DNA from 4 places in the Alteromonas sp. ABV4_515 genome. Region 3 is predicted to be linked to each of the others. Evidence: predicted binding sites of a transcription regulator. Region 3 holds the regulator's gene; each other region holds the start of a gene.
The links. Region 3 encodes MetJ, which represses methionine synthesis genes. Its sites were predicted from a motif close to TAGACGTCTAGACGTCTA; they were not measured.
Positions count from the first base shown of each region.

Region 1: a site for MetJ is predicted at 3,429-3,446, ahead of metA (homoserine O-succinyltransferase MetA). Genes of this name have one in related genera too.
Region 2: a site for MetJ is predicted at 2,661-2,678, ahead of metK (methionine adenosyltransferase). Genes of this name have one in related genera too.
Region 4: a site for MetJ is predicted at 2,411-2,428, ahead of thrA (bifunctional aspartate kinase/homoserine dehydrogenase I). Genes of this name have one in related genera too.

Region 1 is NZ_JBSWWZ010000003.1:314,762-319,819, forward strand. Features, by position in the region: gene metH (methionine synthase) at 1-1,349, opposite strand, end outside; gene ACXAGX_RS09145 (homocysteine S-methyltransferase family protein) at 1,359-2,414, opposite strand; gene metA (homoserine O-succinyltransferase MetA) at 2,418-3,356, opposite strand; gene ACXAGX_RS09155 (DUF2802 domain-containing protein) at 3,595-4,014, opposite strand; gene ACXAGX_RS09160 (chemotaxis protein CheW) at 4,093-4,581, opposite strand; gene ACXAGX_RS09165 (chemotaxis protein CheW) at 4,597-5,058, opposite strand, start outside.
Region 2 is NZ_JBSWWZ010000007.1:320,419-325,476, forward strand. Features, by position in the region: gene ACXAGX_RS17810 (hypothetical protein) at 131-643, shown strand; gene ACXAGX_RS17815 (hypothetical protein) at 660-1,157, opposite strand; gene metK (methionine adenosyltransferase) at 1,362-2,507, opposite strand; gene tkt (transketolase) at 2,920-4,911, shown strand; gene epd (erythrose-4-phosphate dehydrogenase) at 4,936-5,058, shown strand, end outside.
Region 3 is NZ_JBSWWZ010000010.1:54,725-59,782, reverse strand. Features, by position in the region: gene metF (methylenetetrahydrofolate reductase) at 329-1,213, opposite strand; gene metJ (met regulon transcriptional regulator MetJ) at 1,368-1,691, shown strand; gene ACXAGX_RS19370 (MFS transporter) at 1,758-2,969, opposite strand; gene ACXAGX_RS19365 (malic enzyme-like NAD(P)-binding protein) at 3,071-4,324, opposite strand; gene rpmE (50S ribosomal protein L31) at 4,722-4,934, opposite strand.
Region 4 is NZ_JBSWWZ010000002.1:304,937-309,994, reverse strand. Features, by position in the region: gene thrA (bifunctional aspartate kinase/homoserine dehydrogenase I) at 1-2,225, opposite strand, end outside; gene ACXAGX_RS05655 (alpha-amylase family glycosyl hydrolase) at 2,798-4,531, shown strand; gene ACXAGX_RS05650 (Gfo/Idh/MocA family protein) at 4,551-5,058, opposite strand, start outside.

The DNA.
Region 1 (5,058 bases), on a different contig from region 3:
TCTACCTTTTCGTCTTTCGCCACCTGCAAAATGGTAGCGCAAGGCACCATCACGCCCAAGTCTACGACTTCAAAGTTATTACACTGCAGCACCACGCCAACGATATTTTTACCAATATCGTGCACGTCGCCCTTCACGGTAGCCATGAGGATCTTACCGTTACTCTTCGATTCGCCGTCTTTCTCGGCTTCGATGTATGGCTGCAAATGTGCGACGGCTTTTTTCATTACCCGGGCAGATTTCACCACCTGAGGCAGGAACATTTTACCTTCACCGAACAAGTCACCTACCACGTTCATGCCGTCCATCAACGGCCCTTCAATAACGTGCAGCGGACGTTCAGCGGCCAGGCGGGCTTCTTCGGTATCTTCAATAATGTAATCGGTGATGCCTTTTACCAGCGCGTGTTCAAGACGCTTATTCACCGACTGCTCACGCCAGGTGAGATCTTCCACCGCCGCCGCTTTACCATCGCCCTGATATTTCGGCGCAATGTCCAGCAGACGCTCGGTGCCGTCTTCACGACGGTTCAGAATCACATCTTCTACAGCTTCGCGAAGCTCGTCAGGTATCTGGTCGTACACTTCCAGCTGACCGGCATTGACAATGCCCATGTCCATACCCGCGCGAATCGCGTGATACAGAAATACCGAGTGCATGGCTTCACGCACCGGATTGTTACCCCGGAAAGAGAACGAGATATTCGACAGGCCACCGCTGATGTGGGCATGCGGACAGGTATCGCGGATGATGCGGGTTGCTTCGATGAAGTCCACCGCGTAGTTATTGTGTTCTTCAATACCGGTAGCAACTGCAAAAATATTCGGATCGAAAATGATATCTTCCGGCGGGAAGCCCACCTCTTCGGTAAGGATTTTGTAGCTGCGCTGACAGATTTCCACTTTACGCTGCTGGGTATCCGCCTGACCGGTTTCGTCAAAGGCCATAACCACGGTAGCGGCACCGTATCGTTTAATCAGTTTCGCATGATGCAGAAACTGCTCCTTTCCTTCTTTCAGGCTGATGGAGTTAACGATGGCTTTACCCTGTACACATTTCAGGCCTGTTTCGATGACTTCCCACTTGGAAGAGTCGATCATGATAGGCACTTTGCAGATATCCGGCTCAGACGCAATCAGATTCAGGAAGGTACGCATGGCCTCCACCGAATCCAACATGGCTTCGTCCATGTTGATATCGATGATTTGTGCGCCGTTCTCCACCTGCTGGCGGGCAACATCCAGCGCTTTTTCATACTCTGCATTCAGAATAAGGCGCTTGAAAATAGCGGAACCGGTGACGTTGGTACGTTCACCAACGTTGATAAATGTTGAAAACTCTGCTGTCACAATAACACCTTAGTGAACAAAAGGTTCGAGGCCGGAAAGGCGCATTTTAGGTTCGAAGTGCGGCACTTTTCGTGGTGCAACGCCTTCAACGGCTTCTGACATAGCACGAATATGCTCAGGCGTGCTGCCACAGCAACCGCCAACGATATTCACCAGTCCAGACTGCGCCCACTCTTTAATGTGCTTCGCCATTTCCTCAGCGCCGAGATCGTATTCACCAAACTCGTTAGGCAGACCTGCATTCGGGTGCGCTGATACTAAACACTCTGCAATATTGCTGATTTCATCCACATACTGACGCAGCAAATCAGGGCCAAGGGCACAATTGAGCCCCATGGACAGCGGCGTTACATGACGCATGGAATAATAAAACGCTTCAGCCGTCTGGCCAGACAGGGTACGACCCGAGGCATCGGTAATAGTACCAGACACCATTACCGGTACGCGGCTGCCGCGCTTATCGAAAACAGATTCAACGGCAAATACGGCGGCCTTGGCATTCAAGGTATCGAAGATGGTTTCAATCAAGATGATATCCGCACCGCCATCCAGCAACGCTTCTGTCGATTCAATGTAGGCTTCCACCAGCTCATCAAAGGTTACGTTGCGTTTGCCCGGATCGTTTACGTCAGGCGAAATCGAGGCTGTGCGGTTTGTGGGCCCTAACACACCGGCCACATAACGCGGCTTGTCTGGGGTTTTCGCGGTAAATTCATCGCAGGCTTTGCGGGCCAGTTTCGCCGCGGCAATATTGATGTCTTTTGACAGCGCTTCCATGTCGTAATCGGCCATGGCGATGGTGGTGGCGTTAAAGGTATTGGTTTCAATGATATCCGCCCCTGCCTCAAGATAAGCACAGTGAATATCGTAAATGATCTTGGGCTGTGTAATGGCCAGCAAGTCATTATTGCCCTTCACATCGCAGTGCCAGTCGGCGAATTCCTTGCCGCGATAATCTTCTTCTTCCAGCTTGTGTTCCTGGATCATGGTGCCCATGGCGCCATCCAGGATAAGAATGCGTTTTGCTGCCGCGTCCAGCAGAGCGTGTTGTTTGTCTGAACTCACGGGTTACCTCTTCGGCTGGGCTTTTTCTGCCAGCTGGTTCAAATCGTACGGGGTAGTCTGGTAAACATAATAGTTCAGCCAGTTATTAAACATGAGACTACCATGAGACCGCCAACGGACTAAAGGCGCTTTTGTCGGATCGTCGTCGGTAAAATAATTTGCCGGAATGGCAGGATGCAAATCTGCCTGTAAGTCGCGATAGTATTCATCGTGCAGCGTTTCCGGATCGTATTCAGGGTGGCCTGTTACGAACACCATCCGCTTATCATCAGACACCACGGTGTAGGCACCTGCTTCAGGGGATTCGGTGATTACGTGCAAACCTTTCACGCCATTGTAGACATCTGAATCGATATAGCCAAACCGGGAATGTGGCGCATAAAAATACGGGTCGAAACCTCGTAACAGCTCGTTATACGGATCTAGTACCTTATGCTCGAATACACCAGATAACTTATTATCACGAAGCGCTCGCTGTACACCGTAAAAGTGATACATAGCCGCATGCGCTGCCCAGCAAAGATACATGGTAGACTGCACGTTGCGTTGTGCCCACTCCAGAATATCTTTCATGTTGTCCCAGTATTTCACATCTTCGTAGGGCAAATGCGCCAACGGTGCGCCAGTCACGATAAGACCATCGTACTTCTTACTTTCGATTTCTGAGAAGTCGTGATAAAAGGCGTCCATGTGCGCCTGGGGTGTATGTTTGGGTGCCAGATTATCGACACGAATAAGGTTAACGTTCACCTGCAGTGGCGTGTTAGAAAGCAACCTGAGGATTTGAACTTCTGTCTCAATTTTATTCGGCATCAGGTTCAGGATCCCTACTTCCATAGGGCGAATATCCTGAGTGGCGGCACGGTTGCTGTCCATAGTGAAAATATTTTCACCGGATAACACGTCCTGCGCGGGAAGTTGACCTGGGATACAGATAGGCATGGATGCTCCAATGATTGACAGAATATGCCGCTATTGTGGCTGAATCACTTGCGATGTCAACATCTTTACGGCTGGACGTCTAAACGGCTTAAGTTGCACCTTAGGACTTGAAGCACGTATCGCTTGGTAAAGCATAGCACCCTTGATAATTGTCCGCGTGGCAGTTAGCAAAACTATCGAGGAAAGGTATTGCAGATTAATCAGAGATTAAGCACTAAACGCACTTGCCGCTGACAGACTAATTTCGCTGACTGTGCATGCTCATCAGTAGTTCAGCTTCAGCGCGGGGCAAATCACAAGCTTGCATGACCTCTTCCACTGAAGCGCCCGACTTCACCAGTTCGGCGGCACGGGTGTATAAGCGCATTGAAGGGTCTTGTTGCTTCACTTCCCGCAACTGATTCTCAAACTGGTCACATTGGTCGGCCAATTCACGCATGTGTTTGCCCTGCACCATGGAGCGGGTTTGCATTTCGGCAATTTGGTTTTCAAGATTTTTCACATCGTCACTGAGCATGTCGGCGCGGGATTCGCTCTCAAGATGCGTTTGTATAAGGTGAGTCAAACGTTTATTAAAATGAAAATACAGCCAGATAACGGCAACAACAGCCAGAAGCCCTGTAGCAATGGCAAGTAAGGACAAGGCCGATACATCCATATAAACGTTAATTCTCCAAAAATTGGGAAAGGAAAGAAGCTCAGGCACTGCCCGCCGGGTAACGGGCAGTGATATTGCTTAGAAGCCGCTCAGTTCGTCCCATTCGTCATCACTGAGTAACTTGTTCAGGTCGACAAGAATCAACAATTCGCCATCGCGGTTGCTCACGCCCTGAATAAACTTGGCACTCTCTTCTGTGCCTACGTTTGGCGCGCTGTCAATTTCTGAAGACTTCAAATAAACCACTTCAGCAACGCTATCAACCAGAATACCCACTACCTGTTCATCCGACTCGATAATTACGATACGGGTATTGTCTGTGGTATCAGCAGGCATCAAGCCAAAGCGGGCACGGGTATCGATAACGGTAACAACATTACCACGCAAATTAATGATACCTAGTACATAGTCTGGCGCGCCAGGTACTGGGGCAATTTCTGTATAGCGCAGTACTTCCTGTACTTGCATAACGTTGATGCCGTATGTTTCTTCACCTAAACGGTAGGTGACCCATTGAAGCACCTGATCTTTCTCAGGTGAATTATTACTTGTGGTCTTGTCATTCATTAACCTGGCTCCCCGCTAAGGCGTTTGGTCATTACTGCCTAAGCCGTTATTTAGCATTGCAATTAACTGATATACGTCGATTAACGCACACATTCTTTCTTTTACCATGCCCGCTAACCATGGACGTTTGCCACCGGCCTCACGCCATTTCACTTCGTCCTTGGTAAGAGTAACGGTATTGACCAGTTTGTCGCTGGCTAGGCCCCACAAACTGTCCCCTAACATAATAAGATACTGATAGTTTAGCGTTTCTGCGAGATTTTGATCGTATTTTTCTGGCATAACCCACATTGCAGTATCAACAACGTTTATTTTTTGTTCACGATGCAGCATCACCCCTTTAAACCACTTAGGCTTACCGATGAGCCCACCGACTTTTTCCATGCGGTGGATACCGCCTAGTGTCACTAAAGGCACCGCCAGTGTGAGACCAGCTACCTCAAAAAACAGTGCCTGGAAACGACTCTCAAGCAAATC
Region 2 (5,058 bases), on a different contig from region 3:
ACGCTAAATAGTAGTGGCTTGCTGTAATTCTGCAATTAGACAAAGGGTGAGGGAATTAACAGCAATAAAAACTTGCACCTTTTCCCATAGGCACTTAGTTTTAAGGTATGAATAATCAATAACCTGAAGCGTGTCTATCATTCAGCCTCCTACCATTCTTGATGTTGAAGCCAGTGGCTTTGGCAGCGACAGTTTTCCCATTGAAATTGGTGTTAAGCGTGCCGATGGGGCACGGTTTTGTCGTTTGATTAAGCCGTATCCGAGTTGGCACCATTGGAGTGCCGAAGCCGAAGCGTTGCACGGTATCAGCCGCGAACAACTGGAGAAATACGGGCAATCCGGCATTGAGGTGTGCAAACAGTTAAATGCGTTCATGGGCAAACACGTCGCCTACTCAGATGGTTGGGTGGTTGATTATCCTTGGCTAATTAATCTTTATGCCGAGGCCGGCGTGTTGATGACCTTCAAGCTCAGTGCGCTGGAATACATATTATCGGAAGTGCAGATGGAGCACTGGCACGCCACTAAGCAGGCGCTGATGAAAGCGAACAGTGTTTCCAGGCACCGCGCCAGCGTAGACGCGGAACTTATTCAGCAAACCTACATTTCCACGGCGTCGCTGCCAGCCCTAGCAGAACGCTAGAACAGCTTAAAGAACATTAGAAGTAATATTGCACGCCCAGTAGCAACGAACTGATATCGGTATCGCTCACTTCGCGATATTGTAATTCTACGGCCATTTTCACTGAATCAAGCTCGCCAATTTGCCAGCCCACGCTGGCTGCCGTACCGGCATTGTAAGGCACATAAAGCCACTCAGAATAGGCGGCCTGGGTATCGTTACTGGTTTGCAAAGCGGCGAAGATGCGTTGAGTTGAGTTTTTCAGGATCATCCGGCTAGCGGAAACCCGCACTGAATCTACCGACTGAGAAGTGGTAATGCTGTCTACCCATTGGTCGTGATAAGGCATTTCGCGATTGTAGCGCACACCAAATTGCCATTTAGGCAGGCGCTTACTCTGAAAAGAAATCTCAGATTGATAGGGGGAAGCGACGAAGGCAGTTTTACTTTCTTTTTCTGCCAGCAACGATTTTTCCGCGGCCAGGGCGGACGCAGATAACATCATCAACAAACTCACTCGCCAGAACGTTTTCATGGCTGGGATTCCTGTGTGTGCCTGAGTCTGCTGCCCAGTTAAGAGTTGAAGTGTGAGTACTTTATACTTAAGTGTAGTCTTTATGGATGAAGAAAATAGTAAATTTGCTAAATAATCTTTAAATTTTTTTAGGACAGTTGATTTTAAATACAAAAAAACGAGTGTCAGAAACACTCGTTTTTTTCATTTAACAGGATGAACCGTTTAAACAGACGCTTTCAGTGCTGCTGCTTTGTCGGTAGCTTCCCATGGGAATTCATCACGACCGAAGTGACCATAAGCCGCTGTTGGGCGATAAATTGGGCGCTCAAGATCCAGCATTTTGATAAGGCCATAAGGGCGCAAATCGAAATGTTCACGCACCAGGGCAACCAGCGTTTTCTCATCAACCACGCCAGTACCAAAGGTTTCGATGCTGATAGACGTTGGCTCGGCAACACCAATGGCGTAAGACACCTGAATTTCACAACGCTTGGCTAATCCTGCTGCAACGATGTTTTTCGCCACATAACGACCAGCATAGGCTGCTGAGCGGTCTACTTTTGAGGGATCTTTACCAGAGAATGCACCACCACCGTGACGGGCCATGCCGCCGTAGGTGTCTACGATAATTTTACGGCCAGTTAAACCACAGTCGCCCATTGGGCCACCGATAACAAAGCGACCAGTAGGGTTAATGTGGAACTGGGTATCTTTTGTCAGCCATTCAGCAGGCAGAACCGGCTTAATCACTTCTTCCATTACCGCTTCGCGAAGTTGTTCGGTAGAAACGGTTTCGTTATGCTGGGTAGACAGTACAACCGCATCAATACCTACTGGTTTGTCGTTTTCGTAAACGAAGGTTACCTGGCTTTTTGCATCTGGACGCAGAAAATCAAGCTTGCCGTTTTTACGCACTTCAGCCTGTTTTTGTACCAAACGGTGAGCATAAGTAATAGGCGCAGGCATGAGTACATCGGTTTCATCGCTGGCGTAACCGAACATTAAGCCCTGATCACCGGCGCCTTGTTCTTCTGGACGTGCGCGATCAACACCCTGATTAATGTCGGGCGATTGTTTACCAATGGCGTTTAAAACCGCACATGACTCGGCATCGAAGCCAACGTCAGAGTGGTTGTAACCAATTTCTTTAACGGTTTGACGGGTAAGTTCTTCAATGTCTACCCATGCAGATGTGGTGATCTCACCACCTACCAAAACCATACCAGTTTTGACATATGTTTCGCAGGCAACCCGTGCTTTGGGATCCTGTTCTAATATGGCATCGAGCACAGCATCTGAAATCTGATCGGCAATTTTATCCGGATGTCCTTCAGAGACAGATTCCGATGTGAAAAGGCGTGCGGCCATAAATCCTCCGTTATTCTGGGGTTTACCAAATCATCTTTATAGTAAAGGTTGCTGATGATTGGTTGGGTATATTCAATTGCCCGCTGGTATGAAACGCAGTCGGACTATGATTCACATTGTACCGAGACTGGGTAAAAATACCATCTTTACTTCTGGACGTCTAAAAGTCTATTTGTTACGTTTCGTTGACAGCAATGGTTCGTTGTTACGTAAATTATGTTGATATCGATTCAAATAACCAGATTCGATAAGTATAGACGGCATAAAACACATTGAACTGGTTTTATGCTTAGGTAAGAATAGTTGCCACTATTTTATTCATTATCATTGGCAGCAGGACGACCACTCGTTTCCGGAGCGCGCTCCGGGTTGTCAAAAATTGTAGTTATTAGCCAATATCAAAGGAGTTAGCATGCCAACTCGTCGTGAACTCGCTAATGCCATACGCGCATTAAGTATGGATGCTGTTCAGAAAGCTAAATCAGGTCACCCAGGTGCCCCAATGGGAATGGCTGACATCGCGCAGGTTCTGTGGTGCGATTATCTGTCACACAACCCTTCCAACCCGAACTGGGCTAACCGCGACCGCTTTGTGCTTTCAAACGGCCACGGCTCTATGCTGCTCTACGCATTGCTGCACCTCACAGGTTACGAGTTGCCGCTGGAAGAACTGAAGAATTTCCGTCAGTTACATTCAAAAACGCCAGGTCACCCTGAGTACGGCTATGCGCCAGGCGTAGAAACCACCACGGGTCCGTTAGGTCAGGGGATCAGCAACGCGGTGGGTATGGCGCTGGCTGAAAAAGTACTGGCAGCACAGTTTAACCAAGATGGTCACGACATCGTAGACCACTACACCTACACCTTCTTAGGCGACGGCTGTTTGATGGAAGGTATCTCTCACGAAACCTGTTCACTGGCTGGCACGCTGGGCTTAGGCAAGCTGATTGCGTTCTACGACGACAACGGTATTTCTATCGACGGTGAAGTAGAAGGCTGGTTCACCGACGACACAGTAAAACGTTTTGAATCTTACGGCTGGCAAGTAATTGCGGGCGTTGATGGTCACGATTCTGAGCAAATCCGCTCGGCAGTAGAAGCGGCTCGCGCTAACACTACCCAACCTACGCTGATTTGCTGCAAAACTGTCATTGGTTTTGGTTCGCCTAACAAGCAAGGTAAAGAAGATTGTCACGGTGCGCCGCTGGGTGATGATGAAATTGCATTAACCCGCAAAGAGCTGAACTGGGACCATGGTCCGTTTGAAGTCCCTGCAGACATCTACGCCGAGTGGGATGGCAAGGAAAAAGGTAGCGCAGCTGAAGCGAGCTGGAACGAAGCGTTTGCCGCCTACGAAAAAGCGTTCCCGGAGCTAGCAGCAGAATTTACTCGTCGTATTAATGGCGACGTGCCCGTAGATTTTGTAGAAAAAGCCGATGCTTACATCGCTGATTTACAAGCCAACCCAGATGCACCGGCTACCCGTAAAGCGTCGCAAAATGCGCTGAATGCCTACGGCCCGTTACTGCCTGAACTGTTGGGTGGCTCAGCTGACCTGGCCGGTTCTAACCTGACAATCTGGTCGGGTTCAAAAGGCGTAGATGCGAAAGACGCGTCTGGTAACTACATCTATTACGGTGTACGTGAATTCGGTATGTCGGCTATGATGAACGGCATTACCTTACACGGCGGCTTCAAGCCTTACGGCGCTACCTTCCTGATGTTTATGGAATATGCACGTAACGCAGTTCGCATGGCAGCCCTGATGAAAGCGCCTTCCATTTTCGTTTATACCCACGATTCTATTGGTCTGGGTGAAGATGGCCCAACGCACCAACCGGTTGAGCAATTGGTGGCTTTACGTTCTACGCCTAACCTTGACAACTGGCGACCTTGTGACCAGGTTGAGTCTGCAGTGGCCTGGAAAGAGTCGATTTTGCGCAACGATGGTCCTACCACATTAATTTTCACCCGTCAGGGATTACCGCAGCAAGAACGCTCTGCAGCGCAGGTTGCCGACATCGCTAAAGGTGGTTACATCTTAAAAGATACCGACGGTACACCTGATGTGCTGCTGATTGGTACTGGCTCTGAAGTACAACTGGCTGTCGCGGCAGCTGAGAAACTGGCAGAAAGCGGCGTGAAAGCCCGCGTTGTGTCTATGCCGTGTACAGATGCTTTCGACCGTCAAAGTGCCGAGTACAAAGAATCTGTTCTGCCTGCAGCGGTAACGAAACGTGTTGCAGTTGAAGCGTTGGCGAAAGACTCCTGGTACAAGTACGTCGGTTTCGGCGGTGCAATTGTGGGCATGGACACCTTCGGTGAATCCGGCCCAGCAGGCGAACTGTTCAAACACTTCGGCATCACTACCGATGCCGTTGTTGAGGCAGCACAGTCTTTATAACAGTTCGACAACAGGCGGTTTTTTATGGTCCGAGTTGCCATAAATGGTTTTGGCCGCATTGGTCGTAACGTACTTCGCGCCCTGTATGAAACAGGGCGCAATCAGTTGATAAAAGTGGTTGCGATTAATGATCTGGCAGAACCGCAA
Region 3 (5,058 bases):
AGACTCCTTTCAAACTGCATGGATAGTTTCATGCTTGTACAGTGTAACCATTCAGGGTCATGGGGGGAATGTTTTGTTGATTTCTCAGCAGATTGTAATGTCTGGCGCAGTGGCGAATTGACGAGAATAAGTGGGCATCGTAGCGATAAGGGGGAGAATGCCAGAGAAAAAACCGTCTGCAGCAGGGATGCTGCAGCGTTCTCTATAACAGCTTAGCCAGGCATGGAGCTCCGGCGTGTTTTTTCTCTGACATCCGCACCCAGTGAAGATGCCGGGTGACATCCTCAGGCGCTACTGAATTACCGCACTCCCAGCGTATTCGAAAATGTTAGTCAGCGCGAACGCCCAGCATGTGGCAGATGGCGTAGCTGAGTTCGCAGCGGTTCAGGGTATAGAAGTGGAAGTGTTTCACGCCTTCTTTAGCCAGTACCTTCACCTGTTCCATGGCGATGTTGGCGCCAATCAGGTTGCGGGTTGCTTGGTCATCGTCGTCAAGACCGTCGTACATTTTGTGCAGCCAGCCTGGTACGTGAACGTTGGTGAAACCCGCAAACTTAACCAGCGTTTGATAGTTAGTAACTGGCAATATGCCAGGAACAATATCTAAATCGATGCCTGCCGCTGCTGCACGGTCGCGGAATCGCAGGTAAACACTGGTATCGAAGAAGAACTGTGTAATTGCTTCCGAGGCACCGGCTTCCGCTTTACGCTTCAGATTCAGCAAATCAAACTGTGCGTTTGGCGCTTCAGGATGCTTTTCTGGATAAGCCGCTACTGAGATATCGAAATCAGCCACGTCTTTTAACAGAGATACCAAATCAGACGCGTACATTTCAGTTTTATCCACGCCCTTTGGCAAATCACCACGTAAGGCCACAATACGGCGGATACCGGAATCCCAGTAGTCCTGAGCGATTTGTTTCAGTTCGTCACGAGTGGCATCTACACAGGTCAGGTGAGGAACGGCAGCCACACCCGTTTGCTGCTGAATGCGTTTTACCACATCGTGGGTGCGATCGCGCTCACCGCTGTTTGCACCATAGGTAACAGACATATATGAAGGCTTAAGAGGCGCCAGACGCTCTACAGATTTCCATAAGGTTTGTTCCATTTTTTCCGAGTTTGGCGGAAAAAATTCGAAGGATACATCGATGTCACGCAGTTCTGACAAAGATTGATTTAAGGCATCGATGCCCTGTGCATAGGAAACCATTTTCTGACTCACTCACTTTTTGGCCGTTTAGACGTCTAAACTAATTAATATATGTCTGGACGTCAAGAGGTTTACACGGCTTAATTGACCTTTTCGCTACATTGTTTAGAATTTCCGCTCATAAGATAAAATAACAGGCAGTCCGAGATTTCACATGGCAGAATGGAATGGTAAGTATATACACCCTTATGCAGAGCATGGGAAAAAGAGTGAACAGGTAAAGAAAGTTACTGTTTCTATTCCTATTAATGTGCTTAAGGAGCTCACAGATGAGCGTACACGGCGACAGATAAACAATCTGCGTCATGCAACAAATTCAGAATTACTGTGTGAGGCATTCCTGCATGCGTTCACCGGGCAACCATTGCCTAACGATGATGACTTGCGTAAAGATAATCCAAATCGTATCCCGGCAGTTGCCAGAAAGATGATGGAAGAAATGGGCATCGACCCATCAGTGGATAACGAAGAAGAATAAAAACGAAAGCCAGAGTCAGTACTCTGGCTTTTCTCTTTTTGCTCGGCTTACATGCTTTCGCCGAGCTTAATCCGATTTACCCGGCGATGGCGCCTCTATTTTCCGCAATTCAAACAGAGGCCTGAACGTTTTTCCGAACAGCAGCACCACGCCTAAGCTCATTACACCACCCGTTACTGCGCAAGCAACCGGACCAATGGCTGCGGTCACCGAGCCACTTCGGAAGTCTCCCAGCTCGTTAGAAGAGGCAATAAACAACGAATTAACCGCACTAACCCGCCCTCGTAAGGCGTCGGGTGTCATGATCTGAACTACTGAGCTTCTAATCACCACGCTGATCATGTCTGAACCGCCGTAAATCAGCAGCGCAAAGCAGGCAACATAGAGATTTTGCGAGAAAGCAAAACCGATAATGGAAAAGCTGAAGATGATCAGTGACCAGAACAGCAAGGGACCATTGCGCTCGATGGCGCGCTTACGCCGTACCATGGTTAACCCGATAATGGTTGCGCCCACGGCGGGCATGGCCCGGAGTAAACCCAAGGTTTCTGGCCCTTCATGCAGCACGTCTTTTACAAACACCGGCAGGATGGCCATCACGCTGCCGCATAAAATCACCACCAGATCGGTAAACAGAGCACCACGCACCACGTTGTTGTGCATTAGATAATGTACGCCGCTGAAAATATCTTTCAGTTCCAGCTTGCGCTCAGAGTGAATTTTTAAGGCAGGCAGTAAAGAGAAGCCGCCCAAGGTGAATAAGCCGAAAATGATCAGAACCCAATAGAGCTGTCGGTCAAGCATGGCCAGCAGAATACCTGCAAGGAAGGGGCCCACGGTTAACGCGATGTTCCACATTGAGCTAATGGCGGCAACTGCGCGGCCCAAGTGGTCGTTACTCACAATGTTGGGAAGCACAGATTGAATAGCTGGGGCAAAGAACGCCCGGCCGGCGCCTAACACCGACAGTGAGCAGAATAGTGCCCACTTATTAAGCTCAGGCTGATTCATCAGTATCGCCACCGCCAGCACCACCAGTAATTGCAGACTGGCAGAGAGCAGCAAAATACTCTTCCGCGAAAAGTTATCTGCAGCCCAACCCGCAACCAAAAACAGGCCAATCACTGGGACAATCTGAAAAATACCCACTAACGCTAAGTCGAAGGCTTCGCCGGTAGCTTCATACAAATGCCAGCCGATACTGACGCTCATGGTAGAGCCAATCAGGGTTGTTGCAATACGCCCGATAATGAGCCCAATGAGTGCTTTAGACCACATGATATCTATATCCGTTAGAATTGAAGAAGAATGCGTGCGCCAAAACGCAAACGGGCCGGTAGAATTACCGGCCCGTGGCAGATGAGTGCAGTATGCCCTAATTAGGCATTGTTACCCAGATATTTTGCTGGCAGTGACTCAACGCCCGCCACGCCTGAATCAATGGCTGCCTGTGCTACGGCACTGGCAATGCGATGCAACAAGCGAGGGTCCATTGGCTTAGGAATGATGTAGTCTTTGCCGAAAGTCAGCGACGCAGACTTACTGGCTTTCAATACTTCTTCCGGCACCGGCTCTTTAGAGACAGAACGCAGTGCTTCAACAGCAGCCACTTTCATTTCATCGTTAATGGCGGAAGCGCGTACGTCCAGCGCACCGCGGAAAATGAACGGGAAGCACAGCACGTTGTTTACCTGGTTCGGGTAATCTGAACGACCGGTGGCCATGATGAGGTCAGAACGCACTTCGTGGGCCAGTTCAGGTTTAATTTCCGGATCTGGGTTTGAACAGGCGAAGACGACCGGGTTTGGTGCCATCAGTTTTAAGGTTTCTGGTGGCAGAACATCCGGGCCAGAAACACCAACGAAAATATCGGCACCGTTCATCACATCATCAAGGGTACGTTTATCGGTGTTGTTGGCGAACAGCATTTTGTGTTCAGTCAGATCGTCGCGACGGGTGTGAATAACCCCTTTGCGGTCGAGCATATAAATGCGTTCACGCTGGGCACCACATTTAATAAGCAGTTCCATACAGGCTACGGCGGCAGCGCCGGCACCCATACACACAATCTTTGCATCTTCGATATTCTTACCCTGAATCTCCAGCGCATTCAGCATACCGGCGGCAGTTACGATAGCAGTACCGTGCTGGTCGTCGTGGAATACCGGGATTTTGCAGCGCTTGATCAGCTCCTGCTCAATCTCAAAACATTCTGGTGCTTTAATATCTTCCAGGTTAATACCACCGAAGGTATCGGCGATATTAGCTACCGTATTGATAAACTCTTCGGTGGTGCGGTGTTTTACTTCAATATCGATAGCGTCAAGGCCCGCGAACCGTTTGAACAGCAGCGCTTTACCTTCCATAACCGGCTTTGAAGCGAGTGGACCTAAATTGCCCAATCCCAGAATGGCAGTACCGTTACTAATAACAGCTACCATGTTGCCTTTCGCGGTATAGCGATAAGCGGCATCAGGATCTTCTGCAATTTCGCGGACTGGCTCGGCAACACCGGGGCTGTAAGCGAGAGCGAGATCATCAACACTGTCTGCCGGGGTAGACAGCTCTACTTTAATTTTACCTGGTGTAGGGTACTCGTGGTAATCCAGGGCGCGTTGTCTGAAATCTGACATGCTTTTATGTGTCCTTCTCAGGGTTATTCGTTACAAAGATACACCTGTCGTTCTGGCTAATTTGTTGTTTTTGTTATAACAGCCATATAAGACCAATGTAGCATATCGCCTTTCACAGTACATATCTGATCAGGACTAATCTCATGATTACTCTAGTGGTCAAACCGCCACGACACAAAACGGTATTATCAATGGTGACCATTTATCAAATTAATAAACAGTCCTTAACTTATATTTAAAAGCATATAAACAGCGTAGAAGCTGGTGTTTGTTTTTTGAACGTTAGTGAAGTGGGGGGCTAGAAGACAGCCTTAAAGGGATGAATATCGAAATGGAAATTATTGCAGGCACAAAAAAAGCGCCATAAAGGCGCTTTTTTCGCAATTCACTGCAGGGCTTATTTTTTGCCCAGTGCACCGAAACGCTTCTTGAAGCGGTCAACACGACCACCGGTGTCAACGTTACGTTGCTTACCAGTGTAGAACGGGTGACAGTTAGAACATACGTCCAGGTTCAGATCTTTACCTGCAGTAGAACGAACTTTGATAACATTACCGCAAGAACAAGTAGCAGTAATTTCTTCGTATGTAGGATGGATATCTTGTTTCATGGGTTACCTCAAATCTAAGGCCGTATCGCTATCCAGCCCGAAGCTGAACACCATACGCAACTATATTCAAATGCAAGGCACAACTGGCCTTGCCGTAAAGAGCGGCGCATATTAATGTATGGCG
Region 4 (5,058 bases), on a different contig from region 3:
CTATCATCTGCTTTGGCGGCATCAACACGCTTTCCGAACTCCGCATCCAATTCTGGTAACTGCTGCATGAACTCATCAATAGAGGCGCCCTCAGCAAAACCCGCAGGCAGTACAGATTCAATTTCGATATCTGACAACTCAAGCGCAAGACCAGCTTCACGAGCCATAATAAGCAGTTTACGGGCAACGTCCATACCACTTAAGTCGTCACGTGGGTCTGGCTCAGTGTAACCATTCGATTTCGCTGCCGTGGTGGCTTCAGACAGGCTCATGCCTTCTTCCAGCTTTCCGAATACATACGACAAGCTACCAGACAAAATACCTTCAAACTGGTGCAGTACGTCACCGGCTGCAAACAGTTTTTGCAGGTTATCGATAACCGGCAAACCGGCACCTACCGTTGTTTCATACAGGTACTGACGGTTGGTGTTCTGTGCCGTGCGACGCAGCTTTTTATAGTAAGCCATGGTGTCGGTGTTGGCTTTCTTGTTTGGTGTCACCACGTGGAAGCCCTGCTCCATCATGTCGACATACTGTGTTGCCACTGCTTCATGACTGGTACAGTCAACAATCACTGGGTTTACCAGGCTGTTATCGTTAGCAAACTGGTGCAGACGGTCTACGCTCAGCGTTTCGGATGACTCAGCCAGCAGTGATTTCCAGTCGCAAGCCACATCAATGCCGTTGCTGTCGAGCAGCAATTTACGGCTGTTAGCAATACCGTACACGCGCAGTTGAATGTTACGTTTAAGCAACGCGGGTTGCTGACGGGCGATCTGACCCAGTAACTCTGTACCCACATTACCGCAGCCAACCAGGAATACGTCGATGGTGTGACGATCTGAGAAGAAATTCTGGTGGATCACGCGAACGGCTTTTTTCGCCTTTTTCGCTTCGATCACGGTGGAAATAGAACGTTCAGACGAGCCCTGCGCGATAGCAACGTTATTTACCCGAGCCTGCGACAACGCAGCGAAGAAGCGGGCCGCCAAACCTTTGGTGTGGCGCATACCGTCGCCCACGAGCGTAACAATGGCCAGGTCGTGACGGACTTCAATTTGATCAAGCAGCTGGTTTTGTAGCTCAAGAGTAAAGGCATCTTCCAGCAGGTGCTGGGCACGTACGGCATCTTTTTCCTGGATACAGAAGCTAATGCTGTACTCAGAGCTGGACTGCGTGATGAGACTAATGGAAATATTCGCATTGCTCATTACTTCAAATACGCGACTCGCCATGCCAACCATGCCCTTCAAGCCAGGGCCAGCTACATTAAACATGGTCACATTATCAAGCTGGGAAATACCTTTTACGGAGGTCCAGATTTCACTTTTTTCATTGCTGATGAGCGTACCCGGTGCCGCTGGGTTTAAAGTATTTTTGATAAGACAAGGAATGTGGTGCTGAGCGATGGGGCCAATGGTCTTAGGATGCAGTACTTTCGCGCCGAAGTAAGACAGTTCCATGGCTTCCTGATACGTCAATTTATCAAGCAGTACCGCGCCTTCAACCTGATTCGGATCGGCGTTATATACGCCGTCTACGTCAGTCCAGATTTCGCAGCACGATGCATCGATACACGCTGCCAAAATCGCTGCAGAATAGTCAGAACCGTTACGGCCCAGCGTTACTTTTTCGCGATCATCATTGGCTGCAACAAACCCTGGCATAACCAGGAACACGCTACCGTCGCTAACCACTTCACTAAAGCGGGCCTTACTTAATGCCACATCGGCGATGCTGTCAAGGTACTCGCCATTTGCCAGTACGTAATCAACCGGGTCGATAAGCTGATTGGCTACACCTTTGCTTTCAAGAATACCCCCAAACATAGACACACTGATGTATTCGCCAAGGCTGAGAATTTCTGCCGCCACTGAATCTGGCGCAGTCCCCAGTAAACGAATACCTTCAAGTTGCTGTTTTAAGATGCCTAAACGGCTGGCAATAAAAGTAGAAACCTTTTCAAAAGGGAAACCAGTAAGGGTTTCATCGAGTTCTTTAGCGATACCGTTTACCAGCTCATCCAGCTTGGTGAACAACGGGTTGAAATCTTCGCCGGCAGCGGCCTGATCGCAAAGCAGCGACAGCGCGTTAGTGACGCCCTTCGGGGCAGAGAGCACTACGGCTGCGCCCTCGGTTTGGTGGGCGGTCATACAAATCTCGGTAACGCGAAGATAACGTTTTGCGTCGGCCAGAGAAGATCCACCAAACTTTAAGACTTTCATGTAATGCTCCTTTCGGTTTTATTTTGCTACATCAACGCTTAATTGCGTAAAAAAAAACCCGCTCCTTGTTGGGGGGCGGGCTTTCGATGTCTGTTTGCTTATGCGCACTAGCCAGCGACCGCCCTCAACGAGGTGGTAATAATCATCATGCCGGTGGTGCTAATAATTGTTTTCATAGCGACAATTTGCCGTATAGACGTCTAACTGTCAACCGCGATTTTGCTTTTTCTGGGTAAAACACCGCCAAATCAGAAAATTTAGTCCTAATAAGCGCGCAAAACTGACATGCCATATTGCAATATGGCAAAACAATCATCCTAAGCAAACCTCACTCACCGGGAAGTTTTTGCTTTGCGTGCCGGTAAATTTTGCCCGTAACAATATTCCCATCAGCTTCCTCCCAATCGACACATTCACAGCTACTCTAAAAAAGTAAAACAAAATCAGTTGGTTTCACGCCGTAATTAAAAGCCTATCAATAAAACACAAACGCCATTTTGCGGCATCTTCTTTGCTCTGCGAGTGATAGTAGTTAATCACTTCCTTTATTACCTTCTTTTCGGAGCCTATCGATGTCTTCATTTAACGGATTACTCGGCGTTTCACCTGTAACGAAAGGCTACCAGTTTGCGGTTTGGGCCCCCAACGCAAAAGCGGTGGCAGTAACAGGTACTTTTAATGGCTGGAACGATAACGGAACGGCACTGAACGCAACCAACGGTGGCGTGTGGTATGGCTGTATCGATAATGCAGAAAACGGCCAGGAATATAAATTCATTATTACAACGCGACAGGATGAGCGGCTGGTAAAGAATGATCCACGGGCGCGCAAGTTAACGAATAGTGTGGGCAATAGCGTTATCTACGACGATGACTTTCCTTGGGAGCATTCCCCGTTTAAAGCCCCTCCCATCCATGAACGGGTAATTTACGAAATGCACATTGGCACCTTTAATAAACCGAAGGACGGCCACGGCACTTTCGCAACGGCTATCGAAAAGTTACCCGAACTAAAAAAACTGGGCATCAATATTATTGAGCTGATGCCGGTTAATGAGTTTGCCGGCGACATTAGCTGGGGATACAACCCGGCTTATCCTTACGCTGTAGAAGAAGCCTATGGCGGCCCGGACGGTTTGAAAGAATTTATTGATGCCGCCCATGGGCTGGGCATGGGTGTCGTACTCGATGTTGTGTATAACCACCTTGGTCCCAGTGATCTGGATATTTGGCAGTTTGATGGCTGGCAGGAAAATGATAAAGGCGGCATTTATTTTTACAACGACTACCGTAGCACCACCCCCTGGGGCGACACACGCCCCGACTACGGCCGTCAGGAAGTGCGTGACTATCTCACCGACAACGCTTTAATGTGGGTGGATGAGTTTCATGCCGATGGCCTGCGTATGGACATGGTGCCCTATATGCGCAGCGTGTCTGGTGCCGATAATGGCGAGGATGATATTCCGGAAGCCTACGATTTGATCCGAACCATAAACCAACAAGTCCACCAGGCGCATCCAGATAAGATGACCATTGCTGAAGACTTACACTCCCACGAATACATCACCAACCCGGTTGAAGAAGGGGGTTGCGGTTACACTTCTCAATGGGCCGCTGGCTTTGTTCATCCTATCCGTGATGCACTGACAAAAACGGAAGACAGTCATGTCGATTTAAATACGGTCGCCTCTTCGGTGACAAATGTGATCAGCAACAACCCGTTCGCCCGGGTGGTTTACACCGAATCCCACGATGAAGTGGCAAACGGACAGTCGCGGCTGGTTGAAGAAGTTGCGCCCGGCAATGTAGACGATAATTACTTCGCTCGTCAAAAAGGTATTCTGGCTGGCGTACTGGTACTGACGTCCGTCGGCGTGCCCATGTTGTTCCAGGGGCAGGATTTCAAAGAATCCGGCTGGTTCGACGATAACCACGATATTGAATGGGACCGCAAAGAGCGCTTTAAAGAGTTTGCTGAAGCCTTCGCTGCACTGGTGGCACTGCGCACCAATAGTGACGGTAAAAGCGCCGCCCTGACCGGCGGTTCCGCGGAAGTCATTCACAAAGATGACGGGCAGAAAGTGCTGGGGTATAAGCGTACGAACGGACTTGATGACAAGTCAATTTATGTGTTTATTAACCTTTCCGGGGCTGATGTCGATGAATACCGGCTCAACGGCTTACCTTCAGATGCCAAATGTTTGTTCAGCTGGCAGGACGGGATCACCACTGACTCGTTTTCAGTTAACGACAACCTTATTCACATGACGCCTTACTCGGCTTTTATATTTTCCGGCCACTAAGGTGGTACAGGTAGTGAAGTTATAACTTCACTGCCTGATTCGTTCCGGCGCTTTCATAAGCGGCTTCCATTACCTCAATGGCAGCAATAGCATCTGCTGGTGTAACCGGTGGTTTATCACCATTTTCTACTGCCAGGGCAAACTGAGAATAGTAGTCGTGGTAATTCCCCTGCTCGCAGCGAATGTGGGTTTTACCTTCAGCAGTAGCTAAAACCGTCCAACGCGATTTCTCTTCTATGCCCCACTTTTCGGGATTATCTTTCGGCCGGTCTCCGGCAAAAATTGCTGCCGCCTGAACGTCGGTAGAATTAGAGTAATAACTGCCGAACTCTCCATAAACAATAAACTCTTTGGCTACCTGATAATTCAGTTTAGACGCTGAGACATGGGAAGTAATCCCGCTCGTGTGTTTGAGTGTAAGACAGTAACTTACGTTGGTAAGCCCCTCCGGATACATCTGATTATCAAGACTGGCATAAACAGATTCTACCGGGCCAAGTAAATGCAATACCTGATCGATTTGATGA